4 regions of the Halomonas sp. RT37 genome follow, and region 2 is predicted to be linked to each of the others. Evidence: predicted binding sites of a transcription regulator. Region 2 holds the regulator's gene; each other region holds the start of a gene.
What was found. The regulator sigma-54, encoded in region 2, starts transcription at its own class of promoters, with help from an activator protein. The targets are predictions, from matches to a motif close to TGGCACNNNNNTTGCTNT.

Region 1: NFG58_RS01840 (circularly permuted type 2 ATP-grasp protein) is a predicted target of sigma-54. The motif match lies at 2,645-2,662, and genes of this name have one in related genera.
Region 3: speB (agmatinase) is a predicted target of sigma-54. The motif match lies at 1,413-1,430, and genes of this name have one in related genera.
Region 4: hmpA (NO-inducible flavohemoprotein) is a predicted target of sigma-54. The motif match lies at 1,966-1,983, and genes of this name have one in related genera.

The regions. Positions count from the first base shown of each region.
Region 1 is NZ_CP098827.1:400,172-403,911, forward strand. It holds gene NFG58_RS01825 (fasciclin domain-containing protein) at 1-484, shown strand, start outside; gene NFG58_RS01830 (phosphatidylglycerophosphatase A) at 671-1,159, opposite strand; gene NFG58_RS01835 (transglutaminase family protein) at 1,230-2,168, opposite strand; gene NFG58_RS01840 (circularly permuted type 2 ATP-grasp protein) at 2,753-3,740, shown strand, end outside.
Region 2 is NZ_CP098827.1:1,720,302-1,724,041, reverse strand. It holds gene lptC (LPS export ABC transporter periplasmic protein LptC) at 1-256, shown strand, start outside; gene lptA (lipopolysaccharide transport periplasmic protein LptA) at 269-799, shown strand; gene lptB (LPS export ABC transporter ATP-binding protein) at 799-1,524, shown strand; gene NFG58_RS07460 (RNA polymerase factor sigma-54) at 1,800-3,212, shown strand; gene raiA (ribosome-associated translation inhibitor RaiA) at 3,372-3,680, shown strand; gene ptsN (PTS IIA-like nitrogen regulatory protein PtsN) at 3,686-3,740, shown strand, end outside.
Region 3 is NZ_CP098827.1:4,301,723-4,305,462, forward strand. It holds gene NFG58_RS18645 (sigma 54-interacting transcriptional regulator) at 1-1,262, opposite strand, end outside; gene speB (agmatinase) at 1,494-2,444, shown strand; gene NFG58_RS18655 (YjiH family protein) at 2,537-3,740, shown strand, end outside.
Region 4 is NZ_CP098827.1:4,569,618-4,573,357, forward strand. It holds gene norR (nitric oxide reductase transcriptional regulator NorR) at 99-1,688, opposite strand; gene hmpA (NO-inducible flavohemoprotein) at 2,179-3,363, shown strand; gene NFG58_RS19975 (tripartite tricarboxylate transporter permease) at 3,572-3,740, opposite strand, start outside.

The DNA of each region.
Region 1 (3,740 bases), 1.3 Mb from region 2:
GCCGAGCTGCGTGCTCGGCGTAGCGCTGCTCGCTGGCGGGGTGGCCGAAGCGGATCAGCAGCAACAGCAGGATCCCTCACGCAATCTGCTCGAAGTCGCCCAGGCCGACGGACGTTTCTCGACATTGCTTGATGCTGTCGAGAAGGCTGGCCTCGACGAGCCGCTACAGGGAGATCAATCCTATACGCTCTTTGCTCCAACGAACGAAGCCTTCGGTACCCTGCAGCCAGGACAGCTCGATGAGTGGATGAGCGACGACAAGGCCTCCCACCGACGTCTGGTCGAGGTCGTTTCCTACCACATGGTGGAAGGAGAAGTGTCACTGGAGGAGTCATCCGAGGTGACCACCCTGCAGGGAACCGACATGGCCATCGACGCCCAGGAAGGCTCGGCAAGCGTAGGCAATGCCGCCGTGGTGGAGTCCGACATCAAGGCCAGCAATGGGGTGATCCACGTGGTGGACAGCGTGCTGATTCCTGAATAACCGAGGCTGAGTGAGTGACGCCAGTGCAACATCTGCTGCACTGGTCGCCAGAGGCCGGGCACGAGGTCCCCCGGTCACTGTTTCGATAGATCCCTGTCCCGTTTGGCCGCCCGTCGAGGGCGGTTTTTTTGTGTCAGGGCTGTGGATATAGGAAGCAGCACCCGGCATTGGCAGGCCGCTATTGGCTTATGAGGACTGCTCGGGGTCTCGTTGCCAGTAGCGGCGGGTCAGGCGCACCAGCAGTATCAGGGTGAGGGCGGCGTACAGAGCAGCCATCGCGTCGTCGGCGACGATGCCGAGTCCCCCGCCAATACCTTCGATCTCGCGTACCGGGGACAGCTTGGAGATATCGAACAGGCGAAACAGTAGATAGCCCAGCGGCAGGATGATGCGCCGTCGGTAGCGCGAGAAGGCCAGCACCGCGATGGGCAGGGCCACCCATTCGTCGAGCACAATCTGGGGCAGGTCGCCGCCGCCCAGCCACAGCGAAGCGAAGTGGCAGACGGGAACGGCCAGCACGAGGAGAGTCAGGGTAACGGCCAGGCGCGTGCCGAGCGGCAGCCGGAACAGCCACCAGGCGACCGGCAGTCCGATCAGGGAGCCGACCGTCCCCGGCGCCCAGGGGGAATAGCCCAGGCCGAAGCCGGTGGCAATCCAGATCAACAGGTCCTGCATGGAATCTCTCCTGGAAGACGGTGGGCAGGGCAAGGCCGGGCAGAGCCTGCGCAATATAAAGGACAGCGAATCAGCCGGCTATCGGCGCTGCCGGGTGATCGCCAGGGCTGGCGGAGGTCGGGCAGGTGGCCGCGACTTCCCCGGCGGGAACAACGTCCACTTCCACCTCGAGGCGCTGGCGCCCACCACCGGTCACCACGCCCTTGAGCGGCGCCACGTCCTCGTAGTCGCGGCCCCAGCCAAGCAACAGGTGTCGTTCGCCGGCGCGCACACCGTTGGTGGGGTCGAAGTCGAGCCAGCCCCAGCCGGGTATCAGTACGGAGAACCAGGCGTGGGAGGCGTCGGCGCCCATCAGTCGAGGCTGTCCTGGAGGCGGTCGAGTCTCGAGATAGCCGCTGACGTAGCGCGCGGCCAGACCCACCGAGCGCAGGGTGGCGATGGCCAGGTGAGCGAAGTCCTGACACACCCCACGGCGATGCTGGAGCACCTGGGACGGTGTCGTCTCCATGTCGCTGAACTCGCTGTCGTAGCGGAATTCCTCATGGATGCGACGGTTCAATCGCTCCACGCAGTCCACCAGATCGCCACCAGCGGGAAAACAGTCTTCGGCCCAGGCGGCGAGCAGCGGGCGGCGCTCGATATAGGCGGAGTTTTCAAGAAACGGCTGTGCTTCGCGGAAACCTGGCTGGTGGCGGTCTGCCAACAGCTCTCGACACCGCTCCCAGCTAATGATGGCCTGCGGCGGTGTGGCGCGAGGCGAGGTCATGACCTGCGCCTCCAGCGTGACCTCGAGCTGGGTATGGGGGGTGTCGACCGCGAACAGCGCGATATGGTTGCCGAAGGCGTCCTGTCGGCTCTGGCGTAGCGACTCGCCCGGCGAGATCGACAATTGCGCCCAGGCAACCTGCTGGTAGGCCATCTCACGGGGCATCAGGCAGGCCTCGTTCTCGCTGAGTGTCACGATCTCGCTGTAGTGGTAGCGCGTGGTGTGGCGAAGTCGATAGATCATCTGCCGGATCCCGCCGTGCCACCCCTGACAAGGCTGGCCAGACGGCACCGCCTGGCGCCGCTGTCTTGAGCAGGGCAGGACAGCGGTGCGCACGAGCCAGGGAGTGCGGAACGAGAAGAGGCAGGCATGGGAAGCGAGGAGGCTCCTGGGTGTCGGCGAATGTTGCAGAAGGTGACGATATCCCCCCCGAACCGTGGCGACAAGATGTACCCGACTCCTGCCTTTCTCTCAAGCCCGAAAGGTGGGCGTCGTCAGCAGCAGGTGCCATCGACCGGCTTCTGCAAGGGCTGCCGAGGGCTACCGCCCGCGCTTGCCGGGGGGCGCCATGATTGCACCAGATCGGTGCTCGCTGCCTCTTCTTGCTGGTTCGTGGGGCACTTTCGGCAGGAGCAAGTGGTCGCTTTTTGTCCAAATTGCTCAATTGCGCCAGCCCATTCGGCGAGAAGGCTCGGCGCTGCGGCCTATTCTCGGCGGTCTGGTACAGGGCTTGCTATACAGCAAGGAGGGACCCGGTACGGTCGAAGGCGGGGGTGCCATCGTCGTGGTCGGGTCGCCGGATGCCGAAAACAATCGAGGGTGTGCCGATGAGCCATGTGGATTGGCAGCAGTACGACTGCGCAGGGTTCTATGACGAACTGGTGGCGACGCCCGGGATGCCGCGGGAGGCGGCCAAGATGCTGTGTGACGTGCTCGCGGGCTTTGCCCCTGACGAGTTGGAAGAGCGCAAGAACGCAGCAGAGATCGCCATTCGCACCATGGGGATCACCTTCACGGTGTATTCCGAGGGCAGCATGATCGACCGCGCCTGGCCTTTCGACATCGTGCCTCGCATCATCCCCGCCGACGAGTGGCGACGCACCGAGGCAGGCCTCAAGCAGCGGGTCGAGGCGCTCAACCTGTTCATCGACGACCTGTACCACGACCAGAAGGTCGTCAAGGATGGCGTGCTGCCGGCGGCGGTGCTCGAGCAATCCGTCAACTTTCGCCCCCAGTGTGTAGGGATCGATCCGCCCCACGGGGTCTGGGCGCATATCTGCGGCTCCGATCTGGTGCGTGGTGGCGACGGCACCGTCTACGTACTGGAGGACAACCTGCGGATACCGTCCGGGGTGTCCTACATGCTCGAGAATCGCAACGTGACCAAGCGCGTGCTGCCGGAGCTGTTTGCCTCGGGCAAGATTCATCCGGTGGACGACTATGTGCCCCAGCTTTACGACATGCTGGCGGGCATGTCGCCACGCCATTGGGACGATCCCCAGGTGGTGGTGCTGACCCCGGGTATCTACAACTCGGCCTACTACGAGCACGCCTACCTGGCCCAGCAAATGGGTGTGCAACTGGTCCAGGGCCCGGATCTGCTGGTCGATGACGACGACGTGGTCTACATGCGCACCGTCCAGGGGCTGACCCGTGTGGACGTGATCTACCGCCGCGTCGACGACGCCTTCCTCGACCCGGAGGCGTTTCGCAAGGACTCGGTGCTGGGCGTGCCCGGATTGATGCGGGCCTGGCGCAGCGGCAAGGTGGCGCTGGCCAACGCCCCGGGGGCCGGTGTCGCCGATGACAAGGTGG
Region 2 (3,740 bases):
TGAACTGGGTCCGGACGGCAACCCCCTGACCCTGTCGGGCGACGCCCATCTCGAGGCCCCCGCAGAGCGTTGGCAGCTTGATACAGAGGTATTGGTCTACGACAGCGACAGTGGCCATGTCTGGAGCGAAACGCCAGCCGTCCTACGCCAACCCCCTCAACAGATGCAAGGGGAGCGCTTCGACGCCTGGATCCATGACAATACCGCTCGCCTGACCGACAATGTCACCGGTCATCATCCGCCAGAGCCTCAATAAGGAGCCCCTTCCATGATGCGTCCAAGTCCCGCCCTCCTGCTTGCCCTGGCCCTTGGCCTGGCCGCCGGCGCCACCGGCAGCAGTGTCCTGGCGCTGGAAAGTGATCGCAGCGCACCGATTCAGGTGGAGGCCGACCAGCTGGATCTCGATGATCGCGCCGGTACCGCGGTCTATACCGGCGACGTGCGCATTGTGCAAGGCAGCATGATCCTCACCGGCGAACGCGTCGAGATCCAGCGCAACGACCAGGGACAACTGTCACTGGCGACCGCGACCGGCTCCCGCGCCTACCTCGAGCAGAAGCCATCCCCGGAAGAACCGGTGGTCAAGGGCTGGGGCCGCAAGGTGATCTACCACGTGGCCGAACGCCGCATGGAGCTGATCGACCAGGCTGAGCTGCACAAGGCCAATGACACCTTCGACGGTGCCTATCTGGAGTACTTCCTCGATCGCCGCGTGGTCCAGGCCCGCTCCAGCGCCCAGGGCGTCCAGGGCGAGCAGCGCATTCGCATGACCCTCGAGCCGGAAAGCCAAGGAAACTGATGAAGACTCTCCACGCTCGCCATCTGGCCAAGAGCTACAAGAAGCGTCGCGTCGTCCAGGACATCAGCCTGTCGATCGAGCAGGGCAGCATCGTCGGTCTGCTGGGCCCCAACGGGGCCGGCAAGACCACCTCCTTCTACATGATCGTCGGCCTGGTCAGAGCCGACGCCGGCAGCATCAGCATCGATGATCGGGACCTGAGCCGCGCGGCCATGCACCAGCGCGCGCTGGCCGGTATCGGCTACCTGCCTCAGGAGGCTTCGATCTTTCGCAAGCTGTCGGTGGCCGACAACATCATGGCGATCCTCGAGACCCGCAAGGACCTCGACCGCGAGGGCCGAGAAGCACGTCTCGAGCAACTCCTCGAGGATTTCCACGTCAGCCATATTCGTGACAACCCCGGCATGAGCCTGTCCGGCGGGGAGCGGCGCCGGGTCGAGATCGCTCGCGCCCTGGCCACCGAGCCGGCCTTTATCCTGCTCGATGAACCCTTCGCCGGGGTCGACCCGATCTCGGTGGGCGAGATCAAGTCCATCATTCGTCAACTCAAGGCCCGCGATATCGGCGTCCTGATCACCGATCACAACGTGCGCGAGACCCTCGATATCTGCGATCGTGCCTACATCGTCGGCGACGGCCAGATCATCGCCGAGGGCAGCGCCGAGTCCATCCTCGCCAACCAGCGCGTCAAGGAGGTCTACCTGGGCGAGAACTTCCGCCTCTAGACCGCAGGGCCGCCCGACAGCCGCAGTCGCAGTCGCATCAAGCGGCCGCAACACTTGCCAGCATCAGCATTCAACCGCCGGCCCCGAAAGGGTCGGCCTCACCTTGCACACAGGGCCTCCCTCGAAAGAAGCACCTCCCCCCTACCAAGTTGTTCCACATCGACCTTTACACTCCCTCCCACAGGTCAAAAAACACCAACTTGGCAAGATGCTTGCATGTCTGATGACTCGTCGTTAGGGTAAAGCCTTTCGACAACACTGGTGGATCCCGACCCATGGCCCTCAAGGCGTCACTGCAGCTGCGCATCGGTACCCAGCTGACCATGACCCCGCAACTGCAACAGGCGATCGGCCTGCTGCAGCTTTCGACCCTGGACCTGCGCCAGGAGGTCCAGCAGGCGCTGGAGGCCAACCCCATGCTCGAACTCGAGGACGAGTTCGGCGAACAGCAGACCAGGGAAGCCGTGGAAGATGACTGGGCGGATCAGATTCCCTCGGAACTCAGTGTGGACAGCGACTGGTCCGACACCTACCAGGACCTGGGCACCACCCCCGCCGGCAGTGGCGAGGCGCCGGATTTCGAGCGCCAGGCAAGCTCCCAGTCACTGCACAGCCACCTGAGCTGGCAACTGGCGATGCTCGACGTCAGCGACCAGGAGCGCCTGATCGCCGAGAGCCTGCTCGACGCGGTCAACGCCGACGGCTATCTCGAGCAGACACTGGATGACATTGCCCAGGGGCTCGAGCAAGACGGTCGTCGCCCCCCTCCCCTCGCAGAGGTGGAGGCGGTGCTGGTTCGGCTGCAACAGTTCGAACCGACCGGAGTGTTCGCCCGCGACCTGCGCGAGTGTCTGATGCTGCAACTGGATAGCCTGCCTCGCGATACCGTCCTGCTGCCCCAGGCCGGACGACTGGTAAGACAGTTTCTCGAGGCGCTGGCCAGCGGCGACCGACGTCTGCTGAAGCGCCGACTAGGACTCGATGACGACCAACTCGACAGCGTCATCGAGCTGATCCGGAGCCTCGACCCACGTCCCGGCAGCCAGTTCGGTGACAGCGATAACGACTACGTCATACCCGACCTGGTGGTACGCCACACCGAAGAGGGCTGGCGCGTTGAACTCAACCCGGATGCAATGCCCCGACTGCGCATCCAGCCCGACTACGCTGCGCTGATTCGGCGCGCGGACAAGAGCCAGGACAACCAGTTCCTCAAGGACCACCTGCAGGAGGCGCGCTGGCTGATCAAGAGTCTGTCCAGCCGCAACGACACCTTGCTGAAGGTCGGCCGGGAAATCATGGTGCGTCAGATCGACTTCCTCGAGCAGGGAGAAGCGGCCATGAAACCGTTGGTGCTGGCCGATATCGCAGACAAGGTGGAGATGCACGAGTCCACCATCTCCCGCGTGACCACCCAGAAGTTCGTGCACACGCCTCGCGGCGTGTTCGAGTTGAAGTATTTTTTCTCGAGCCAGGTCGGCCAGGATGGCGACGCCCATTCCAGTACCGCCATCCGCGCCATGATCAAATCGTTGATTCAAAAGGAACCTGCCCGCAAACCTCTGTCGGACAGCAAACTGGTGGAATTGCTGGCGGAAGACGGCGTCAATGTCGCCAGACGCACCGTGGCAAAGTACCGGGAAGCCATGAATATTCCGTCTTCCAGCGAGCGCAAGCGACTGCGCTGAGGCCTTGCGCTGCGGCGTCGCTAGCCTAGTTATCGGGAAAGCGCAAGCACTTGAAATTTCGCATGACATCTGCGTCTTTCTGCGTAGCGTCGAGGGGGTTTGCAGGATCGGAAAAAGGGTTACAATCAAGCCACCACCCGAAAGAGCAAGGAGCCTGTCATGCAAGTCAACATCACCGGCCACCACGTCGAATTGACCGATCCCCTGCGTGACTACGTACAAGAGAAGCTCACCCGTGTGGAGCGCCACTACGACAACATCACCAACGTCCAGGTGACCCTCTCGGTGGAAAAGGAACGCCAGCTGGCCGCCTGCACCCTTCACGCCGCCGGTGCCGACCTGCATGCCGAAGCGCAGGACGGCGACATGTATGCTGCTATCGACGCCCTTGCCGACAAGCTGGACCGCCAGCTGGTCAAGCACAAGGAAAAATCCCAAGCCCGCGCCCAAGGCGCCGGAATTCGCTGACTCTCATGACATTGGAAGCCATTCTCCCTCCCGAGCGCACATTGTTCGATGTCCCGGGAG
Region 3 (3,740 bases), 2.3 Mb from region 2:
GAGGCTCCGGTGACAGACGCCGCCGTCTGCTGCGCTTCACGCTGCTGCGAGCCGAGCGGCCCTAACGAGGCCCCCGTGGGCGGCACCAGCAGATCGCCCTGGATGACATCGTCACTGGATAACCAGGCCCTTTCCAGGGTGTTTTCCAACTCACGCACATTGCCCGGCCAATCCCAGCCCATCAGTGCCTGCCACACGTCTCGCGCCAGCATCTTGTCGCGTCCATAACGCCGATTGAGGCGCTTTAGCTGGCGCTCGACCAGGCCGGGAATATCCTCGCGGCGCTCGCGCAGGGGCGGCAGGGTGACCGGAATCACGTTCAGCCGGTAGTACAGATCCAGGCGAAACAGGCCCTGCTCGACCCGTGCCGACAGGTCCTGATTGGTGGCCACCACCAGGCGAAAGTCGACCCGTCGCGGGGCCCTGTCCCCAAGCCGCGTAATACTGCCGTCCTGGATGGTCTTGAGCAGCTTGGTCTGCACCGCCAGGGGCAACTCGCCGATCTCGTCGAGAAACAGGGTGCCGCCCTCGGCCTGCTCGATCAGCCCCTTGCGGCCCCCCGGCGCGGCGCCGGAAAACGCGCCCTTTTCATGGCCGAACATCTCCGATTCGAACAGGCTTTCAGGGATGGCGGCGCAGTTGACGTCGATAAAGGGGCCATCGCGGCGAGAACTCCAACGGTGCAGCTGGCGGGCGAAAGCGGTCTTGCCCACCCCGGACTCGCCCAGCATCAAGACCGTGGCGTCGGTGGGCGCGACCCGCTTGAGCAGCAGCGCCACCTCGCGCATCAGCTGGCTTTTCACCTCCAGGTCATCGAGCTCGGCCTCGAGTGCTTCGCTGTCGCTCTCCAGCGCATGGCCCCGGCGCAAGTGCTCGCTGAAGCGGCGCTGCAACAGCGCGTACTCCTGCTGCAGCAGCTGCAGATCGGTCAAGTCCATGGAGCGGCTGACCACCGCCACCAGCCGCTCACCCTCGAATACCGGATGGGCCTGGGCGATGACCCTGCGTCCGGTGCCGGTGCGCTGGACCAGCTGGGCCGGCCGCCCGCTGCGAATGACTTCCAGGCTGACCGACGGGGTCAGCACGCCATCGGCCTCGAGCCGCTGCACGCTGGTGGCGCAGAGCTCTTCGCAGGACATGCCGTAGACCGCCGCCGCCCCGGGGCTGACGTCGCGGATACGACCATCCGGCGCGACGATGAAGAAGTGGTCGTGGGCGGTGTCGATGATGGTCTTGAGAATCTTGGTGTCGTCGTCGCTCATCCAGCGATCCATAAATGCATCATTGATTCAGAAGTGTATCACGATGCGTCGGGATCGCGATTCACTTCTGGATCACGTCTATCACCACAGCAGACCTTCCCTTGGAATCCCTGCACCTCTATTACATCTTTAGTATAAATGCTTAAAAGATGGCACGACGTCTGCATCACCCATAACAACCGTCAGGCCCAGGGCCGCGACCGTCCCCATCCACGATGCCAGGAGTTCCCTGTGAGCGACTTCAATCAACCTCTCGGCGGCAACGAGATGCCGCGCTTCGGTGGCCCTGCCACCATGATGCGTCTGCCCACCCAGACCAGCGCCGAGGGTCTGGACGCCGCCTTTATCGGCATTCCCATGGACATCGGCACCTCCAACCGCCCGGGCACCCGACTGGGGCCGCGCCAGATCCGCGACGAATCGCGCATGCTGCGCCCCTACAATATGGCCACCCGTGCTGCACCCTTCGACAGCCTGCAGGTGGCGGACATCGGCGACGTGCCGATCAACACCTTCAACCTGCCGAAGAACCTGGACATCATCAGCCGCTTCTACGACGACGTCCTGTCCCACGACTGCGTGCCGCTGACCCTGGGCGGTGACCACACCCTTACCTGGCCGATCCTGCGCGCCATCGCCAAGAAGCATGGCCCGGTCGGGCTGATCCATATCGACGCCCACGCCGACGTCAACGAGCACATGTTCGGTGAAGAGGTGGCCCACGGCTGCCCGTTCCGCCGTGCCCAGGAAGAAGGGCTGCTGGACGCCAACCGGGTCGTCCAGATCGGCCTGCGCGGCACCGGCTACGCCGCCGAGGACTTCGACTGGTGTCGCCAGCAGGGCTTCCGCGTGGTCCAGGCCGAACAGTGCTGGCACAAGTCTCTCGAGCCGCTGATGGCCGAGGTGCGCGAGCAGATGGGCGATGGCCCGGTGTACATCTCGTTCGACATCGATGGCCTGGACCCGTCGGTGGCGCCCGGCACCGGCACGGTGGAAATGGGCGGCCTGACCTCGGCCCAGGGCCTGGAGATCGTGCGCGGCGCCCAGGGGCTCAATATCGTCGGCGGCGACCTGGTCGAAGTCTCCCCGCCCTACGACCCCAGCGGCAACACCGCCCTGATGGGCGCCACCCTGCTCTATGAAATGCTGTGCGTGCTCCCCGGAGTCGCGCGCCGCGACTGAATCCTCACAGGGCCAGGGAGTGGCCCTGGCGACAGCCAACGAGGCGCCCGCGTCAGGGCGCCGACCATTACAACAGCAAAGAGTGATCGCCCATGTCCTCCCACCTGCATTCTGCCGACAAGATCACGACCGACGGGGGCAAGCTAAGCACCCATGGTCTGATCAAGTTCCTCGTCCCGTCGTTGATCGGCATCCTGCTGTTCCTGGTGCCCTTCTCGGTCGGTGACACCATCAACATCGGCATGGGTCTGGCCGCCGACTGGCTCAAGGCCACCCTCGGCGACGCCCTGCCCGCCATCGCCACCGTAGTGCTCACCCTGTCCATCGTGCTGACCCTGGTGGTCAAGCTGACCAAACCAGGCTGGGCCCGCCAGGGCGCGATGAAGGAGCTGTTCGACATCGCCCCGCTGTGGGTGGTGATGCGCGCCCTCGGCGCCGCCTTCGCGCTGATGACCTACTTCCAGGTCGGCCCGGAGATGGTCACCGCCTCCTTCACCGGCGGGGTGATGCTCAATGACCTGGCGCCGGTGCTGCTGACCTTCTTCTTCTTCGCCGCCATCCTGCTGCCCTTCCTGGTGGACTTCGGCTTCATGGAGTTCATCGGCTCCATGGTGCGCACGCCCTTTCGCAAGATCTTCGGGCTGCCCGGGCGCAGCGCCATCGACGCCACCGCCTCCTGGATGGGCTCCGGCACCGTCGGCGTACTGATCACCACCCAGCAGTACGAGCAGGGCTTCTACAACGCCCGCGAGGCCTCGGCCATCGCCACCAACTTCTCGATCGTGTCGATCGCCTTCGCCCTGCTGGTGACCAGCTTCATCGGCATCAACCACCTGTTCGTGCCGTTCTACCTGACCGTGGTGGTCGCCGGCCTGGTCGCCGCTGTCATCGTGCCGCGCCTGCCGCCGCTGTCACGCAAGGCCAACACCTACTACGAGCCGGTGGGCTGCCAGATCCAGGAAGAAAACACCGGCAACCAGAGCCTGTTGCGCTACAGCCTGGGCATCGCCGTGGCCCGCGCCGAGACCGCCCCGGGCCCGCTCAAGCTCGCCCGCCTGGCACTGTTCAACGTCGCCGACATCTTCTTCGGGCTGCTGCCGCTGGTCATCGCCATCGGTACCGTGGCGCTGGTACTGGCCGAGTTCACTCCGCTGTTCACCTGGCTGTCCATGCCGATGGTGCCGGTGCTCGAGTGGATGGGTCTGCCCGAGGCCGAGGCCGCCGCGCCGGCGACCCTGGTGGGTTTCGCCGACATGTTCCTGCCGGCGGTACTGGCCAGCGATATCGAGAGCGAAC
Region 4 (3,740 bases), 2.1 Mb from region 2:
TGCCGCAAACCTGACTCACGCTGGCAAGCCCTGCATCCCCCAACCCAGCCCCAACCCCGCGACAGCCTCGCACGCCCTTGGCGATAACCAGGCCAGAATCAGGCCTTTAGCCCCAGCCGCCTCGCCAGGCGATGCAGATTGCCGGGGTCCAGCCCCAGCCGGCGAGCCGCCCCTGCCCAGTTGCCTTCAGTGTCCAGGGCCTGCCGGATGTGCTCGCGCTGAAAGGCCTCGGTAGCCTCCCGCAGCGAGGGCTCTCGATCCAGCGCCTCGCCCGCTGGACGATCGGCCGGCGACACGGCGCTTCGAGACGTGTCGCCTTGCGCTGCGGGCGCGCCAGTGACCCGGGCTGTCGCCGGCGCCAGCCCCAGGTGTTCGACCTCGATGCGTACGCTACGGCGGCGAGCATCGGGCGTCCCGAGCACGTCCACCGAGGCCAATGCCAGCAGCGAGGCACGTGCCAGCAGTGACTCCAGCTCACGTACGTTGCCGGGCCAGTGCCAGGCCGCCAGCGACACCCGCGCGGCCTCGCTCAGGCGCAGGTTGCCGACGCCGAGACGCACCCGGTTCTGCTCCAGGAAGTGTCCGACCAGCAACGCCAGGTCCTCGGGACGCTGGCGCAGCGGGGGTACCTCCAGCGGAAAGGCGCTGAGCCGGTGATAGAGATCCTCGCGAAAGCGCCCCTGGGCGACCTCCAGGGCAAGATCACGGTTGGTCACCGCGACCACTCGAACGTCGACATGCTGGAGCCGATCGCTGCCCAATGGCTGGACCTCGCCTTCCTGCAGCACCCGCAACAGCTTCGGCTGCAGCTCCAGCGGCAGCTCCCCCACCTCGTCCAGCACCAGGGTGCCGCCGTCGGCCATCTGGAAGTGCCCGCGATGGTCGCTGGTTGCCCCGGAAAACGCCCCGCGCCGATGGCCGAACAGGGCGCTCTCGATCAACGAGGCAGGAAGTGCGGCGCAGTTCACCACCACCAGTGGCCCGTCGGCACGTCGCGAGCCGTGATGGAGGGCATGGGCGATGCGTTCCTTGCCGACGCCGGTCTCGCCCAGCACCAGCACGCTCATGTCGGTGGCGGCGACCAGCTCCACCGAGGCCATCAGCTTGCGCATGGCGCCACTGCGCCAGCCGGTCAGCCGACGCGGCAACTGGCCGTGGTCATCGCGCTGCAGGGCGAGCTGCAGGCGGGCGCCGTCCAGACGCCGGGACAGCCGCAGGCAGGTGCCCAGCAACTCGGCCGCCGCCAGCAGGCCCTGGTCATCCAGCTCGGCCAGCGCCCCCGGAGTCAGGGCGTCCAGGGTGACCATGCCGATCAGCTCATCACCGTCGCGCAACGCCACCCCCAGGCAGTCATGGACAGGGCTGAGACCGTCATCCAGCAGCCCGTCGTAGGGATCAGGAAGGGGCGAGTCCGCGGCAAAGCGGCAGACCCCCGGCGCCTCGGCGATGGCGGCAAGGCGAGGATGCTCGGCCAAGGCGAAGGTCCTGCCGGCCACGCCCTCGGGCAGGCCGATGGTGGCCACCGGCCTGAGACCGGAGCCCTGCGCCACCAGCAGCGCGCTGGCATCCGCCGCGGTGGGGGCCACCAGTGATTCGAGCACGCCCTGCCAGGCCTCGGCGAGCTCGGGACCCTGCTCATCGCCCAGGCGCTGCAGCAGGGCACGCAGGCGTCGTAGAAAGCTGACCACCTAGAATGTCCTTTTGACTATCAATAGTGTCAAAACGATAGCACTTGTAGTGTCAGATCGACATGCAACCTCGATTTCATTCGCAAGAGGTACCACTGTCCTGGGCGAATACCGGGACAGAATCGGGTCGCAAACGTGGCCGGGAACCGGGCCAGAAAAAAAGGAGCCGGGTAGCGTGACCAGCGCTCTCGACAAGCGCCCTGTGGATCCACACTGCCCGCTCATTACCTACTCTGGATCACCCGCACTGTGGCAAGTTGGCGCACCTTAAGCGAAGCGGCATATCGCTTGCTCCATACAGGGTACAGAAAGGCGACGAGCGATACGCCCCGACCCCGTGGAAGCACCGCAGGTGTCGAGGCATATCAACCGATGCTCTGTTCACAAGCTGTAGAGAAAAAGTAGGCCCAAACGAGCCAGGCCTCCGACACGGTGAATGTTTTTTGCCACAGTGGGAGCGCGCTGCGCCATATCCCTGACAGGAGACGCCATGACCACCGCTGCCCAAGACGCCATCATCGATGCCACCGCCCCTCTGGTCGCCGAACACCTCGACGCCATCACCGCCCGTTTCTATCCGCTGATGTTCGAGCGCTACCCGGAGGTCAAGGCGGTGTTCAACCAGGCCCACCAGGCCGACGGTGGCCAGCCGAAGGCGCTGGCGCGAGGGATGCTGGCCTATGTCGGCCTGCGCCGCCAGCCCCAGGAAGTCATCGACTCGATGCAGACGGTGATCAGCAAGCACGTCTCGCTGGGCATCCAGCCCGAGCAGTACCCCATCGTCGGTGAATGCCTGATGGCCGCCATCGGCGAGGTGCTGGGCGAGGTGGTGACGCCGGAGATCGCCGACGCCTGGGCGGCCCTGTACAACGACCTGGCCGCGCTGCTGATCGCCGCCGAAGCCGAGCGCTACCAGGCCTTCGCCGAGCGCCCCGGCGGCTGGCGTGGACTGCGCGAGTTCCGTGTCGCCCAGATCCAGCGCGAGTGCGAGGTGATTCGCTCCTTCACCCTGGAGCCGGTCGACGGCCAGCCGGTGGCCGACGCCGAGCCCGGCCAGTACATCGGCCTGCGCCTGGCGGTGGACGAGGCAATCGTGCATCGCCACTACAGCCTCTCCGGCAGCCCCAACGGCCGTAGCTATCGCATCTCGGTGAAACAGGAGCCGGGCGGTCTGGTCAGCAACTTCCTGCACCAGCAGATGCGCGTCGGCGACACCCTGGAACTGCTGCCCCCCGCCGGTGAGCTGACCCTGGACGATGGCGATGCGCCGGTGATGCTGATCAGCGGCGGTGTCGGCCAGACACCGATGCTGCCGCTGGCGCGCCAGGCCCTGGCCCAGGGACGCCGGGTCTGCTACGTCCACGCTGCCCGGAATATCGACCACCACGCCTTCCGTGGCGAGGTCGAGGCCCTTGCCAGAGACTATCCACAACTGCTGACCCGGGTCTGCGCCTACGAGGAAGGCGACGGCGGCGACATCAAGGGCCGCCTCGAGCGTGAGCTGCTGGCCCGCCTGCTGCCCGGCGGCGACGCCCAGTGCTACTTCGTCGGCCCGCCGCCCTTCATGAGCGCCATCGACAGCCATCTGGCAGAACTGGGTATCCCCGAGCAGCGCCGTCACTACGAGCACTTCGGTCCCTCGCGTCCGCTCGACCATAGCAAGAGCGTCGCCTGAGCCGCAGCTGGCTATCTTGTTCGACGTGTCTGCGCTGCGCCGCCGTCATGAAAACTTCGGTCCCTCGCGTCCGCTCAGCAACACCAGTAGCGTCGCCTGACAAGCACGTCTGACCGACCGTCGCGTTCCACTCAGCCCACCACGACAAGGCCGCGCCCGAGGGCGCGGCCTTGTCGTGTCTTGCGGCGGTCGCTCACTGGCCAGGACATCAGGCGTGCTGTCGCGCCTCAGGCTTTCTCACCACCATGAAGTAGTAGAACACCCCGGTCAGCGCCAGGAAGAACAGGCTGTCGGGACTGGTGAGGAAGATCAGCGGGTTGCCGTCGGACAGCGACAGCGAGCGTCGGCAGTATTCCTCCAGGCTCGGGCCGAGCACG